DNA from 2 places in the Shewanella sp. cp20 genome. Region 1 is predicted to be linked to the other one. Evidence: predicted binding sites of a transcription regulator. Region 1 holds the regulator's gene; the other holds the start of a gene.

Region 1 (8,072 bases):
TTTATAAGACCTATATCGATGCGGTGAGTGTGGCGGTGATCGAGGAGAGTGATATCGATACCCTGACCGATTTGGATCCCAACAACCCGCCCCAGGTGACGGATCTGGACTCTCAAGGGGCCGTGGTTGCCGGGGCTATCTCAGAGATCGGGGTAGCCCTGAGCTTCCCGCTATCGATTGTGAACATGCCGGTGGCCGTCGGTATCTCCCCCAAGCTACAGCGTATCGATACCTATAACTATGTGGTGAGTGCCAACAACTTCGATGCCGATGATTTCGATGACAGCAAGTACCGCAACGATGATACCGTGGCAAACTTGGATATTGGCGTTGCCATTCAACCCATGGATGGCGTGACTCTGGGCTTGTCTGGGCGCAACCTGGTGAGTCAGAAGGTCGATACCGTGGAGGCTCTGGGACGTCAGTTTACCTATCGGGTCGAGGCCTTATATACCTTAGGTGTTGCCTATGACTGGGACAATTTCAGCCTGACCACAGATGTGGATCTCAATAGTCATAAACGTTTCGATGAGATAGGCGAAACTCAATACTGGCGACTGGGCGGTGAGATGCGGGCGACCGATTGGCTGGCGTTGCGTGTCGGCTATCGCCACGACATGAAAGATACCAGCAGTAACCTCTATACCCTGGGCACAGGCTTTACCATAGGCCGTTCTTTTAATCTGGACCTTACCGGATTAGTGGGTACAGATGACGCCGTTGGCGGTGTGATTCAGACCTCGTATCATTTCTAACGACTCATCTTTAAATAATGTCAAAGGCCGGCGATGATGCCGGCCTTATCTTTTTCCTTTCTCTTTAAAGCAGGGCGCTAAGGGATTTTAGCGCCAGCAAGATAGCGCTCAGACTACAGAGTACCAGAGTCATGATGCGGGTCTTGTTTTTGTCTATGCGTCCTACCAGGCGATTAGCCACCAGATAACCGAGCAGCACTGAGGGAAGCAGCAGCGCCGAGCAATAGAAATGGTGCAGGGTCAGCAGGCCGGTGAGGCCTAAGATAACAATCGCAATGGTGGAACTAAAGATGAAGAAGGCCGATAGTGCCGCCCGAAACTGTTTGGCGTCTTTGCCCGAGAGCAAAATGGCCAGTGGTGGTCCGCCGATGGCAGCAACATTGCCGAAGATGCCGGAGATCACCCCGGCGATAAACAGGCTGCGACGGTTAACGACCAGGTTGAGCCGCAGCAGACTGAGCAGCACGGCGATGGCCACTATGATGGCGATGGTTATGCCCAGTATGGCCTGAGGCGCGAGCAGGAGCAGGCCCGCACCGATAAAGCCGCCGGGGATCCTCCCCAGTAGGGCATACTGTAGCCCGTTGAATTCCAGGGCGCCACGCTCGCGCAGCAGGGTCAGCAGCGCAATAGAGAAGCCCATCAGAATGACGGGGGCCGGCACCAGTGACGGCTCGATAAGATAGAGGAGCGGCGCGGCAACTACCGCCATGCCAAAGCCGATGAGGCTCTGGGTAAGGGCACCGACGAAGACGATGAGTGAGGAGAGCGCCAGAATATGGGGATCGAGTGGAAGTGCAGGCACTGGGATGTTCCAGATAAAAGTTGAAAACTAAAGAGGGATCGCTAAGCGATCCCTCTATCGATTCGTGTATGAGTGGATTATTCCATCTCTTCCCACTCTATGCCCATCTCGGTCATCAGGCGTTTGACTTCGGCTGGGATGCTATCGGGTTTGTCTTTAGACAGGTCATCGTCTTGGGGAAGTGGCTGACCAGTGTAGGCGTGCAGGAAGGCCTCGCATAGCAGCTCGCTATTGGTGGCGTGACGCAAGTTGTTGACCTGGCGCCGAGTGCGCTCGTCGGTTAACACCTTAAGCACCTTTAGAGGAATGGAGACAGTAATTTTTTTTACCTGCTCATTCTTCTTACCATGTTCAGCATAGGGGCTGATATAATCGCCATTCCACTCAGTCATTGACTCACCTGTAAATTCTAAAATTCGGTGCAGATTTTAAACCCTTACAAATTACAGTCAAATTATTGCCTCGAATTTTTGGTAAATGCAAATAGATTTCTAAATGTTTGGACGTCTAAACGTCTAAAAGTTGTTGACGCTCACTATCTGCTTAGGTACATTTAGACGTCCAGACATCCCTTTTGTCTAAGATGCCTGCCCGGATTCATATTGAGGAGTTGAAGATGACAGCGCGTAAACTAGCCACCGCCGCCGTAAGACGAGGCATAGAGTCAGACACTCAGCACGGTGCCGTGGTGCCGCCTATCTATCTGTCGACAAACTACTCGTTTGAAGGGCATCAGCAACCGCGGGATTTCGATTACAGCCGTTCCGGCAACCCGACCCGTTCTATTCTGGGGGAGGCAATTGCCGAGTTGGAGCAGGGGGCGAGCGGCGTGGTGACCTGTACTGGCATGGCGGCCATCACCCTAGTGACCAGCCTGCTTGGGCCGGAGGATCTACTGGTGGTGCCACACGATTGCTATGGCGGCAGCTATCGACTCTTCACCAATTTGGCTAAAAAGGGCGCCTTTAGGCTTCTGGTGGTGGATCAAACCGATGAGCGAGCGCTTGAGCTGGCACTGGCTCAGTCGCCTAAGATGGTGTGGCTGGAGACGCCTTCTAATCCGCTGCTGAGAGTGGTGGATATTCAGGCCATCGCCCAGGCGAGCCATAAGGTCGGCGCCCAGGTCGTGGTGGACAACACCTTCCTCTCTCCCGTATTACAACAGCCATTACTGCTTGGTGCCGACATTGTGGTGCACTCGACCACTAAATATATCAATGGTCACAGTGACGTGGTGGGCGGCGCCGTGGTGGCGAAAGACCCTGAGATCGGTGAGCTACTGCACTGGTGGTCAAATACCCTGGGCCTGACGGGGTCGGCCTTCGACAGCTACCTGACCCTGAGAGGACTGAGAACCCTGTCGGTACGTATTCGTGAACATCAAGCCAACGCTCAGAAGGTATTGGCGCTGCTTTGTGACCACAAGGCGGTGGAAAAAGTGTATTATCCGGGGCTTGCCGAGCATCCTGGCCACGAAATTGCTGCCCGACAGCAGAAGGGATTCGGCGCTATGCTCAGTTTTGAATTAAAAGGTGGCGAATCGGCACTCGTTGCCTTTTTAGATGCGTTACAATACTTCTCGGTAGCCGAGAGCCTGGGGGGCGTTGAGAGTCTGGTGGCGGTGCCCGCAACCATGACCCATAGAGCCATGGACCCAGAGGCGCGCCGCGAGGCGGGCGTTAAAGATACCCTGATCCGTTTGTCAGTGGGCATTGAAGATGGCGAGGATCTGGTGGCAGATATTCTTGCGGGTTTAGAAGCGGCTATCGCGGTAAGTAGTTAAAGGGTTTGAGGAGCAGATAATGACACGATGTCATTTGCATAAGTTTGGTGGTTCTAGTTTAGCGGATGCAGATTGTTACCGCCGCGTCGCCCACATTTTACTGACCCATGGCCATAGCGATGATCTCATCGTGGTGTCGGCCGCGGGTAAGAGTACCAATTTCCTATATCGTTTGCTGGAGCTGTGCGACACAGATCAGCTGTGGCAGGAAGAGTTACAGGTGCTGGTGAGTTACCAGCAGAATCTGATCGAGCAGCTGCTCTCCAACGAGCAGGCCCGTAGCCTGAGAGAGCGCCTAGCAACCGACAAGTCGCAACTTAGCAGCCTGTTGTCGCTCGATGAGCTTAACGATTATCAACGTAACCAGGTGGTGAGTTTCGGCGAGCGCTGGTCTTCGCGTCTGCTGGCGGCATTACTGCGTGAGTCTGGCGTGGCGGCGCTTGATGTGGATGCCCGCACCCTGTTGGTGGCCGACGAAGGTGCCGTGCCGCAGATCCGAATCGGCGAGTCGCGCCAGAAGGTACAGGCCCTGATTGAGGCCCACCCTCAAGAGCGTCTGGTTATCACCGGCTTTATCTGCGCCAATGAGCAGGGCGATACCCTATTGCTCGGCCGTAACGGCTCAGATTTTAGTGCAACCTTGCTAGCCAGCCTGGCCGATATCGAACGTGTCACCATCTGGACAGATGTCGAGGGGGTGTTTAACGCCGACCCTAACCGGATTAACGATGCCAAGTTGCTCAAGAGCATGTCGCTCACCGAGGCGAACCGCCTGGCGCACCTTGGCTCTCCCGTGCTACACAACCGTACCCTGCAGCCGCTGTTCGATACCGAGGTCAGCCTGGCGGTGCGTTCAAGCTATGCGCCCCATACTGATTTTACCTTGATCGCGCCTAAGAGCTCCTCGGCCAGCGCCCCGGTTGTCACCAGTCTGTCCAGCGTCAGTCTGTTTAGCCTGACCATAGCGGTCGAACTGCCTCAGCTGCTGGCCTGTTTTGCCCAGGCAGGTTTGACGCCGCTGGCCTACTGGTCACTGGCGCATGGCCGCGCCGAGCTGGCCTTTACCCATGAGAATCAGAAGCAGGCCCAGGCCATCTTCGAGGCCAAACGTAGCGAGCTGGGCATAGACGAGTTACAGCTTCGTGACGATCTCGGCCTGGTGGCTCTGGTGAGCGCCGATGCCAGTCTCTATCGCCGCGGCTTCTCGCGCCTGCTGAGCCGTGAGGCGCACCCTCTGTGCAACGACGGCCTGAGCCTAGTGACCCTGGTGCCAAAGGCGCAGGTGAACCTCTTAACCCAGAAAGTGCATAGACGCTGCGCCGGTCCGCGTAAGCGTATCGGTGTGCTGTTGCTGGGCATAGGCAACATAGGCGAAGCCTGGATCGATCTCTTCAAGCGTGCCCGTCCCGTGCTCAATAAGGAGCTGGAGGTCAGCGTCGAGTTGGTGGGACTGCTGAGTTCGAAGAAGGCCCTGCTCAGCGAGACTGATATCGATCTCAACAGCTGGCAACAGGCGTTCGACGAGCGGGGCACGGCTTGGCAGTACTCCCATCTGTTCGAGCAGTTGCAGGCGCTAAATTGCGATGAGTTGATCGCCCTGGACATTAGTGCCAGCGCCGATCTGACTCTGCAGTATCCAGAATTTTTTGCCCGCGGCATCCATATCGTCAGCGCCAACAAGTTGGCAGGCTCTGGGCCTTTGGCCTTCTACCAGGAGCTAAAACAGCAACTGGGCAATCGTCGTCTGTTCTGGCGTTATAACGCCAGCTGCGGTGCAGGCTTACCCGTGCAACACGCGCTGAACGATCTGCATAACAGCGGTGATAGCATAGAGGCCGTCGGCGGTATTTTTTCTGGCACCCTTTGCTGGCTGTTTGAGCATTATGATGCCAAGAAACCCTTCTCCGAGCTGGTGCTGGAAGCCAAGGGACTGGGGATCACCGAGCCGGATCCCCGCGACGATCTTTCCGGTCGGGACATGCAGCGTAAGTTGCTGATTTTGGCCCGCGAGATAGGCTATGACATAGAGCTGGATGATATCGAGCTGGAGTCTCTAGTGCCGAAGCATATGGCCGAGATCCCGCTGGATGATTTCATCAAACGTATGGCGGAGCTCGACGGTGAGATGTTGCAGCAGTATCAGGCCGCGGCCGAGCAGAATAAGGTGCTCAGATATGTGGCTTCATTGGATTCGGACCAAGGGCAACTCAAGGCCAAGGTGGGGATCCAGTGGGTGGATACCAGCCATCCTTACGCCAACCTGACACCGGGCGATAATGTCTTCGTGATCCGCAGCGATTTCTACCAGGACAATCCGCTGATCATCCGTGGCCCGGGCGCCGGGCGCGAGGTGACGGCGGCCGCGGTGCAGTCGGATCTGGCGCAGATCTGCCGGGATCTCCTGCAGGAATAATCTTATGGGTCGATGTGCATGTCGCGCATCGACCCGCTATTCACGCCTTTCTCTCTTCCCTTTTTTCTATTCTTATTGGTGGGTTTCGCCGGGTTAATCGGGTGAGACAGGCGCCTCTGTGCCTGTCGTCCTACTCAGTGTCTATCATATAAACAGATTGTTTCTTAATGAGACAATTTTTGGGCTTGACATCACTCTGAGTTTCTCTAGTATATGGACATATAGACGTCCAAACGTCTAAATGTTTCTTGTTCTAGGTCTGAGGGATTAAGATGGCTTTTCATCACGCACAACACGCCAATTCATTGAACCAAAGCTTGTCTGAGCTTAATGGTGATATCAATGTGTCATTCGAGTTTTTCCCACCGGCGACCCCCGAGATGGAAACCATCTTGTGGAACTCTATCAGACGCCTAGAGCCGCTGAATCCCAAGTTTGTCTCGGTAACCTATGGTGCCAACTCGGGCGTGCGCGATCGTACCCATGGGGTGATCGAGCGCATCCAGAAGGAGACAGATCTCGTGGCTGCCCCCCATCTGACTCTGGTCGATGCCAGCGATGAAGAGCTGGTTGAGCTGGCGAAGCACTACTGGAACTCGGGCATACGCGATATCGTCGCGCTGCGTGGCGATCTGCCTGCGGGTAGTCCTAAGCCGACCCGTTTCGCCAATGACCTGGTACGCCTGCTGAAATCAGTGGCCGATTTCGATATCTCAGTGGCGGCCTATCCTGAGGTACACCCTGACGCGCCTAATGCCCAGGCGGATCTGATTAATCTTAAGAAGAAAATAGACGCCGGCGCCAACCGCGCCATTACCCAGTTCTTCTTCGATGTGGAGTCTTACTTGAGATTCAGAGACCGTTGTGTCGCCGCCGGTATCGATGTGGAGATAGTACCGGGTATCCTGCCTGTGACTAACTTTACTCAGCTCAAACGCTTCGCCGGCATGACCAATGTGTCTATCCCCAGTTGGCTACACAGGCAGTTTGAGGGGTTAGATGATGACCCGTCGACTCGTCAGATGGTAGGTGCCAACGTGGCCATCGATATGGTTAAGGTGTTGTCTCGCGAAGGGGTAAAAGACTTCCATTTCTACACATTGAACCGCGCCGAACTGACCTATGCCATCTGCCACACACTCGGGGTCAGACCTGGTAAATAGCGCACTTTGCTTGCCAAGATAGACGCTTAGCCCCGCCCGATAGGTGGGGCTTTCTACAGCCACTGCTGACCCTTGTCGGTATCGAATTTGACACCCATTAGAGCTAGCCGAGCGGCCGTTGTTGCTTGTGTGTGTCGCGAATCAGGGTATTGGCTCACTATTCAATTAGACCTCAATTCAATTCAATTCAATTGAACATCAACTTAATTGAACATCAACTCATTTGAGCATTCACACAGGCCTTTAGCTCTGGCGACCTGTTGCAATGCTCCTGCTATTGTCCCGTCCGAGACAGAGTGTTAACGTTAATGGCTAACTCTCAGTTTCTATGGTTTTTATGCACGCGAATGCGAGTCACTGCCCCTTGTGTCATCAGCCTAATCAATGTGCCTTGGCGGCTCAGCGGGAGAGCGACACCTGTTGGTGTCACCATCAGGAGTTTCCGCCTAAAGCCCAATTATCTAATTCACAACTATCTAAGGCCATAGCCGCTGATGTTTGTATCTGCCAGGCCTGCGCCGAGGCGCTTAGGCTAGAGGCTAAGTTGGGGGTTAAGCGAATCGACTAATGTTAATTATTTAAGGATGAATATTTATGAAAAATACCGCCACTATACTCATAGGCCTGCTTGTGCTCGGGGGATGTAGTAATTTAAATATGACGACAAATATTTCTCCGGCACCAGAGGAAGCACTTAAGACCTATAAGGTGGAAGAGTACAGTATGGCCGAAATTGGTCGTTATAAGACGGAGTCTCTGGGAAAGGTCTCGTCATCCTTTTGTCGTATTCGTAGCAGTCAGCCGAAGCCGACCGAGTCATTGTTGATTGGTAACCTTAAGTATCAGGCACAGAAACGGGGGGCCAACGGCATAGTGGTCATGGAGTGTGTCGATCATAAGCTCAATAATGATTGTGCCGAGTTTTTGCGTTGTGATGCGCTGGCCTATCGGGTCGATTTCGACGCTCTATAAAGTACAATCTGTCATGAAAAAAGAGGCGAAATCGCCTCTTTTTTTCATTCTATCCTCTAACTAGCGCTCGGCTATAGTTAGATCATTCGAGTCTAAAGGCAAGAGTTTCTCTTCCCCAATCTGACAACATCACGTCTCTTATACGTTCGCCGTCTCCCTCACTACTGCATGCCCACATCTC
Region 2 (8,072 bases), on a different contig from region 1:
AACTATATCGATGCCGAGTTCACCGAAGGGGTTAACGAGGGCAAGGCGCTCTCCTGGGTAGCCAAGAACAGTGGCCGTGGTTATGTCAGCTATGATGTGTACCAGCACCTGCAGCTCTTCGTCGAGGGGGTCTACACGGGCGAGCGCTACATGGAGGGCGATAATGCCAACCAGGGAGACAAGCTCGATGCCTATACCCTGGCAAACATCGCCATCAACTATAGCCGCGATGCCTGGCTGGCCAGCCTGCGAGTCGACAACCTGCTGGACAAGGAATATGTCAGCTCAGGTTACTTCAGCACCTGGGGTAGCGGTTATTACCCTGGCACGGGGCGCGCGCTGCGCCTGACCGCCAGCTACCGCTTCTAGAGCTGTTAAAGTCCTAAGAGCCAGTCATACTTGACTGGCTTTTTTATTGCCCGCTGTTCATCATAGGGCATAGATCATTTAGGAGTCTGTGGGATGAAATTTAAGTGGCTGCTCTTGCCCGTTATATTACTAGCGATCATCACCTTCTGGCCTGCCAGTGGCCCCTCGTTTGCTCCGCTGGCCAGCGATGCCAGGATCCTCGCCTTCGGCGATAGCCTGACCCAAGGCGTGGGGGCCAGCACCGGCATGGATTATCCCAGCCAATTGCAGAGGATGAGCGGGCGAGCGGTGATTAACGCTGGTATCTCGGGGGAGACAAGCTCCCAGGGGCTAACGCGTTTTTCCCGGGTGCTTGATGAGACGGCGCCGGACCTTATCATCTTGCTCGAGGGCGGCAATGATTTTTTGCGCAATAGCAGCGCGGCGCAGGTGAAGGCCAATTTGGCCGCCATGCTCGCTGAGGCGCAGCGGCGAGATATTCCTGTCGTGCTGATCGGCGTTCCCCAGAAGAGCATCTGGCTGGAAACCGCGCCCCTGTACGAGCAGTTGGCTGCGCAATATCAACCGCTATTTATTGAGGATTTTCTGACAGAGCTGCTAAAATTATCAGAGGTAAAATCTGATGCGATTCACCTCAATGATGATGGCTATCGCCGCCTCGCCGAGCACCTTTACCAGCGTCTGCAACAGGCTGGTGCCTTATAGTTTCGATGATGCTGGCAGCGAGTAAATATGCCCCCGGCTTTAGGCCAATCTATGGATGCCACCGCTTGGTTAACTGACGGAATTTTGTCGTTTAATCAGGCCGAAAGGGTTAGCGTGAGTGGCAAGATGAATTTATTTAGGTTAATGTCCGTTTTTACCCCAAATCGACTTGACCCAGACAGTCGTTTTATGGGTAAATTCTCGGATAACAAACGGCGCCGTGCCAATAATAAATCAGGTTAATGACTTCTCATGACAGATCTTGAGCATCAGGTATTCACTCAAGTACGTGCAATTATTGCCAATGAAGAACAGGTTATCGGGCGACGGGGTATTCTGATCCCGTTGAAGAAAGCCATTATTGCCGATGGCGATATTCGCAATGTGATCGACATCGTCTCTTCCGATCCCGCCCTGGCGGCGCACCTGCTATGGCGCAGTAATTCGGCGGCCAATGCCGGTGGCATAGTCTCCTCGAAGAACCGTTCATTGAAAGATGCCCTTGTGCGCCTGGGGCAGGTCAATATCTACCGTTATGCCTTCACCTTCTATCTCAAGGAGCGCCTCGATGAGCTGCCTCAGCCTTATAAGAAGCTGGTGTATGGCTACTGGGCACTTACCGAGAGCATAGCTACAGACGCCGTCGATAGCCTGCATCATATGGAAGGGGTAAACATCAATCCCGATGAGGTACAGACCCTGGCGCTGTTTAGTGTGTTTGGCGAGATCATCGCCCTGACCGCCTTCGCCTATCTGAATGCCGAGTCGGAGCAGTCGTTCCCGCTCTCCATCATCAAGTCATTGATCGATAACCAGAAGCAGACCCTGACGCTGGAAGCCTTCGACTCCTTAGGCCTGGACGAAGAGCTTAGAGAAGAGTTTATGATCGCCCACAACCTGCGTCAGACCCGTAACCCAGACTCTCCGGGCTTAGTGCTGCGCCGGGTGCTTTCCATGCGCAATCAACTGCTCAACCCGCTCTAGGGCCTTCGACCAGATAAAAGAAAACCTGCCAAGTGCAGGTTTTTTTGTGTCTTATTTCTTATGAACTGGGGGTGAGAGAAGAGGCTAGGGTGCAGTGGCTCAAGGCTTGTGAGCAGAGCGGCCGTCAATGTCGGGAGTCGCTACCAGGCGACCTAAGAATTGACTGAGGCCGTGGGTTCGACGGATATATTCGGCCCAGATGGCTCCGAAAAGTGCACCAAGCATGAGGCCTATTAATGGAACGTTTAGGCTGGTCTGGCTTTGTTGCGAGGCTAACAGGCCACCCATAAGCAGACCCAACAAGGCGGGGGATAAGACGATACTAAACCACAGACAGATCTGAACAAAAAGTGCCACAATTTTCATACTAATCCTTTAGCGTTTCTCCAGTTTTATCCCAGTCTATCTCTATGCCATCATCTTGTATACTCGGCTTGCTGTTTGGCCTAATGCCCCTGGCGTTCCAGTCCCTCTGAGGTCACCAGATTGAGCCATTGCTGGGCGAGGCGAGCACTGCTGCCATTGCTGCGATAGGCGCCAAACAGGGGGCGCTTGAGTCCTTCTGGCCCAAGTTTTACCGCCTTAAGCGACAGGCCGTGTGCCTCGTTGATCGACCAGTTAGGCAGGGCGGCAACCCCATCCTTACAGGCGATGCGTTGCAGCAACATGGCGGTGAGATCGCAGCGGATCTGCTTGGCTACAGGCACCCCGGCAGGCTCCAAGAAGTGGCGGTAGATATCCAGTCTGTCCAGCGGCACAGGGTAGGTGAGCAGTGTCTGTTCGCTTAGCTGCGCGGCCGTGACATAGGGGAGTTCGGCCAGCGGATGGTCTGCCGCGACCAATAGCTTGACCTCGAAATCGAATAGATGCTGATAAGCGATATCATGATCCGGAATAGGGTCTGAGGTGAGCACCACGTCCAGCTGTCCCTGCTTGAGTGCGGTCAGCGAATCGAACAGATGACGGCTCGACAGCTCCAGATTGGTGTGGGGAAAGCTGGCATTAAACTGCTCGATCACCGGCATCAGCCAGCGAAAGCAGCTGTGACACTCTATGCCGACAAAGAGATCTTTCACCTCGCCGCTCAGGCCATTCTTGAGATCGATTTCCGTCTCTATCACCTTAGGCAAGATCTCTTCGGCGAGATTGAGCAGACGGGCGCCCTCCAGGGTAAAGGAGAGGGGTTTACTCTTACGCACGAAAATCGCCGAGTTGATGCGGGTCTCCAGTTCCTTGATTTGGTGGGATAAGGCCGACTGGGTGACAAAGCGCTTCTTGGCTGCGCCCGCGAGACTGCCGCTCTCTTTCAGGGCGACCAATGTACGTAAATGCCTAAGCTCTATCATTTTTACCTCACATGAATTTGGCTCATGTTGCTCGTGAAATCAATTCGATTGCGAGACAACAGATTAGCACAATAAACTTCTAGACGTCCAGACGCCTATTTTGGTTTGTTGTGCAATTTCAGTTCTCAAACCTGGATTGCGATGACAGCGAAGGGCGCTAACCATGAATTTCGCTCATATTAATGCAAAAGGTATACAATATGCAAACTCTAGATATTGCTTCATTAGGCTTTCCACGAATCGGTCGCCAACGGGAACTCAAATTTGCCCTGGAAAAGTATTGGCGCGGCGAGATTGACCAGGCTCAGCTACAATCGGTTGCCAGCGAGCTGCGTCAAACCCACTGGCAGTGGCAGCAGGCGGCGGGCGTGAAGCAACTGCCGGTGGGGGACTTTGCCTTCTACGATCAGGTGCTCACCCTTAGCGCCACCATAGACGCCATCCCCGAGCGTCATCGCAGCGGCGAGCAGGTGGACCTAGATACCCTGTTTCGTGTGGCTCGCGGTCGAGCGCCCACTGGAGAGGCCTGCCGCGCCGCTCAGATGAAGAAATACTTCAATACCAACTACCACTACATAGTGCCGGAGCTCAGGGCAGGGCAACGCTTCGTTATCGCCTACGAGCAGCTGTTCGACGAGGTGGAACAGGCCAAATCCCTGGGTCATCAGCCTAAGCCTATCCTGCTGGGCCCGCTTAGCTACCTTTATCTGGCCAAATGTGAGGGCGAATCTTTCGATAAGTTGAGCCTGCTTCCCCAGCTGCTCGAGGCGTACCGGACGATACTCGCGCGCTTTGCCAGCCAGGGCGTGACCTGGGTACAGCTCGATGAGCCGATACTGGCGCTGGAGCTTGCAAAGGAGTGGCAGGCGGCCTTCGCCCCAGCCTACGCAGAACTCAGTGGTCAGGGGCTTAAATTGCTGCTGGCCAGCTACTATGGCTCTGTGGCCCATCATCATGGTGTGATCAGCGATCTTGAGGTTGACGGTTTGCACCTGGATCTGGTGAGCGATGCCCAGCAGCTTAAGCAGTTTGCCGCCAGCCTAAAGCCTGCCCAGGTGCTTAGCCTGGGGGTGATCAATGGCCGCAACGTATGGGCGGCGGATCTGGATCTGCTGGCTGAGCGGCTGCGTGGCGTCGTGGCGGATCTTGGCGAACGTGTCTGGCTGGCACCCTCTTGTTCGCTCTTGCATGTGCCCGTGGATCTGGCGAGCGAGACAGAGCTGGCAGCGGATCTGGTCAATCAACTGAGTTTTGCCAGGCAGAAGCTCGATGAGTTAGCGCAGCTGCGTATATTGCTGCTTACTCCACAGAGCGATGAGGCGCAAAGCATTGTGGCGCGTTGTGAGGCCAGGCGCGAGGCTCGTGAGCGTGCGGCGAATCCTGAGGTGCAGGCGAGGCTCAAGGGGTTAACGCCTGCCGATTTCACCCGTGGTAGCGGCTTTGGTGAGCGCCGCCTCAAGCAGCAGGCTCGTTTTCGTTTGCCGCTGCTGCCTACCACCACCATTGGATCCTTCCCCCAGACACCGGCCATTCGCGGTCTGCGTAGTCGCTGGCGTAAGGGGGATCTGACCGAGCAGGCCTATGTGGCCCAGCTCGAGGCGGTGACCCGCGACAGCATCAGCCGTCAGCTCAAGCTGGGCATAGATGTTCTGGTCCACGGTGAGGCCGAGCGCAACGACATGGTGGAATACTTCGGCGAGCAGCTCGATGGCGTGGGCTTTACCCAGTTTGCCTGGGTGCAGAGCTATGGTTCGCGCTGCGTCAAGCCGCCGCTCATCTATGGTGATGTGTCGCGCCGTCAGCCGATGACACTCTCCTGGGCCAGCTTCGCCCAGAGCCTGACCGACAGGCCGGTGAAGGGCATGCTGACCGGCCCTGTGACCATCTTGCATTGGTCTTTCGCTCGGGAAGATATCGGCCGTGAACAGATAGCCAATCAGCTAGCCTTAGCTATTCGCGACGAAGTGGCCGACTTGCAGGCGGCGGGGATAGGGATCATTCAGATAGATGAGCCGGCGTTTCGAGAGGGGCTGCCGCTCAAGGCCAGCGAGTGGCAGCACTATCTCGACTGGGCGGTGGCCGCCTTTAAGCTCAGCGCCGCGGGCGCAGAGGATGAGACCCAGATCCATACCCACATGTGTTACAGCGAGTTCAATGCCACCATAGACGCCATCGCCGCCATGGACGCGGATGTGATCACCATAGAGACCTCGCGCTCGCATATGGAGCTGCTCAATGCCTTCGAGGACTTCGAGTATCCCAACGAGATAGGCCCAGGAGTATATGACATCCATAGTCCTAATCTTCCAACGGTTGAGGAGATGGTGACGCTTATCGAGAAGGCGGCGACTAAGATCCCCGTGGGCCAGCTCTGGGTAAATCCCGACTGTGGTCTCAAGACCCGTACCTGGGATGAGGTGGAGCCGGCGCTGGCTAACATGGTGAAGGCGACCAAGGAGCTGAGGCGACGCCTGGGCTAGGCCGAGTCTCTAACACGCAGCGGGCGAGCCCAAGACGGATCGCCCGTTACGCTTTTTATTTACGCTTTTATGACCTGGCTCATCTGCACCGTTAGCTAATCAGTTGGCGGCGAGTGTCGCTTGTCTCTCGGCGAAGCGCTGTGCAAACAGCGCCTCTTCAGCCTCGCTAAAGCCTTGTTTGAGCCTGGTTAAACTGACCTCCAGCTCGCCAGTGGGGAGATAGTAAAACTGATCCGTTAGGGCCAGCTGGGCCCAGATGGCGGCGTCTACCTTCTGCCCCGTCTCTACACAGGCCTGATGCAGGGGCTCTAGTGCCAGGTTCTCGCCGGCGAGCGCGGCGCGCTCAAGGTAAGCGATGGCCTCTCTGGGATGGCGTCGTCCCCTGTCATCTTCATGGAACAGTCGCAGCCCATGGGTAAGATCTATGCTGGCCAGTTGTTCCTGGCTCAGCGGATGCTCGGTCAAAAACTGCCGATACAGGCTCTCGGCCTGCTCCAGCTCATAGCTTCCCATCTTGGCACTTAATTCGTCGACCCGCGTCAGGTGATAGGGGGCGGGATCTGTGGCGGCCAAGCGGTAGTAGCTCAGCGCCGTGGGCAGATGACGGCGGGTGCCTAATCCATCTTCATGGGCCTTGCCCAGGAGGAAGAGGGCATCTGTCCACCACTGCTCGGCCAGCGGCGTGAGCAGGGCGATCGCCTCGCGGTGGCTGTCGCTATCGCGTTTATGTTTGAGCAGTAACTCGCCCAGGCGATAGGCGGCGCTGTGATTCTCCATGGCGAGGGCTTGTCTTAGGCACTCCTCTGCCTTGGGGATATCCTGAGGCAGGGCCGTGCCTTCCTGATAGAGGTGTGCCAGCTCGATGAGGGCAAAGTCGTTTTCCTCGGCCACCTCGCGCATCAGGCGCTCTGCCTCGCGGGGCTCGGCCGGGCCGCCTTCTCCCGCTAGCAGCATCTGCGCCAGCTGGCTCTTGGCTAAGGGGTCGCTTTCGGTAATGGCCTCCAGCAGGGCTCTTGCCCTGATGGGATCGGGCTCGCCGTGGTGAGGGGCCAGTAGCAGGTTGGCCAGATGGTACTGCGCCTGCGTGTCGCCCGCCTCGGCGGCGAGGCCGAGATAGTGCAGCGCCTTGGTGCCGTCGGGGTCCAGCAGCGGGCTTTCCTGATAGAGCCTGCCGAGCTCGGCCTGCTGCTTGCTATTGCCCTGATCGGCACCTGGCTTCAACATCTCTTCGAGCTGCCGCTTGCCAGCTTCCTGGGTGGGATGGACCTTAAATTTGAGCATCTGGCGTTGAAGCTCGGCAATCTGCTCATCAAGCCTGGCTGCCTGTTGAAACCAGTGATCGGCCTTAGCCAGATCAAACAGATGGGTGCCTTCCAGGCTGTAGAGTTCACCGAGAAACTGCGCCGCATGGGCCATGCCCATGTCGGCCGCTCGCTCAAGATAGTCGATGGCCTGGGCATCTTTGCCTCGGTTCAAGAGTTGGCTGGCCTGAGACAACACCTCGTCAGGGCCGCCGCTAATCGCTAGAGGTTGTTTATTGCGCCAGTTAAGGTAGACCAGCAGCAGGGTGATGAAGAGTAGGGCTAAGATTACCGATAAAATAACGACTTGCATTGTGGTCCTTCACATTGTCTATGGCAGCAATGAGGCGAGTGCTGATGTTGGGCGATGGATTCGTCCCGAGATCCTCGGCGGCAAGTTTGCACCGGTTTATCTTATTAAACAAGCCATTAGCCTGTTTATTTTTATCGCCTAACCTAAGGCTTCCCCCTTAAGCCTACGTGCCTTAGATTAGGCTAGATGATGCTCGCTAACGCCTAGATAGGCGTCACCCCGGCGTAGGGGATGCCCGACAGCCTGGCCATCTCGCTGTGCCAGGTGGCGAGATCGTCCAGGTTGAAATCTTGCAGGCTGTGATGGCCGCAGGCCCTGGCCATCACCTGCATCAGTTCGGTGGAGGCCTGAAGAAAGTTGGCCAGCTGCTGCGCCGATTTATCTATGTTTAGGCGCTGACGCAGGTCGGCATTTTGGGTGGCAATGCCGGCGGGGCAGTTGTTGGTGTTACAGATGCGGGCGGCCACGCAGCCGATCGCCTGCATGGCGCTGTTGGCCAGGGCCACGCCGTCGGCGCCAAGGGCCATCGCCTTGACAAAGTCCATGGGCAGCCTGAGACCGCCAGTGATGATCA

What was found. Region 1 encodes MetJ, which represses methionine synthesis genes. Its sites were predicted from a motif close to TAGACGTCTAGACGTCTA; they were not measured.
Region 2: metE (5-methyltetrahydropteroyltriglutamate--homocysteine S-methyltransferase) is a predicted target of MetJ. The motif match lies at 3,477-3,494, and genes of this name have one in related genera.

The regions. Positions count from the first base shown of each region.
Region 1 covers NZ_JPII01000006.1:10,772-18,843, forward strand. Annotated here, with positions in the region: gene DB48_RS00170 (conjugal transfer protein TraF) at 1-755, shown strand, start outside; gene DB48_RS00175 (sulfite exporter TauE/SafE family protein) at 820-1,560, opposite strand; gene metJ (met regulon transcriptional regulator MetJ) at 1,638-1,952, opposite strand; gene metB (cystathionine gamma-synthase) at 2,177-3,343, shown strand; gene DB48_RS00190 (bifunctional aspartate kinase/homoserine dehydrogenase II) at 3,363-5,756, shown strand; gene metF (methylenetetrahydrofolate reductase) at 6,029-6,919, shown strand; gene DB48_RS19780 (cysteine-rich CWC family protein) at 7,257-7,487, shown strand; gene DB48_RS00200 (hypothetical protein) at 7,577-7,891, shown strand; gene DB48_RS00205 (tetratricopeptide repeat protein) at 7,974-8,072, opposite strand, start outside.
Region 2 covers NZ_JPII01000008.1:14,518-22,589, forward strand. Annotated here, with positions in the region: gene DB48_RS02095 (TonB-dependent receptor) at 1-369, shown strand, start outside; gene DB48_RS02100 (arylesterase) at 463-1,074, shown strand; gene DB48_RS02105 (HDOD domain-containing protein) at 1,327-2,058, shown strand; gene DB48_RS02110 (hypothetical protein) at 2,158-2,424, opposite strand; gene DB48_RS02115 (LysR family transcriptional regulator) at 2,505-3,404, opposite strand; gene metE (5-methyltetrahydropteroyltriglutamate--homocysteine S-methyltransferase) at 3,605-5,884, shown strand; gene DB48_RS02125 (tetratricopeptide repeat protein) at 5,984-7,498, opposite strand; gene DB48_RS20180 (hypothetical protein) at 7,500-7,640, shown strand; gene DB48_RS02130 (glutamate synthase-related protein) at 7,702-8,072, opposite strand, start outside.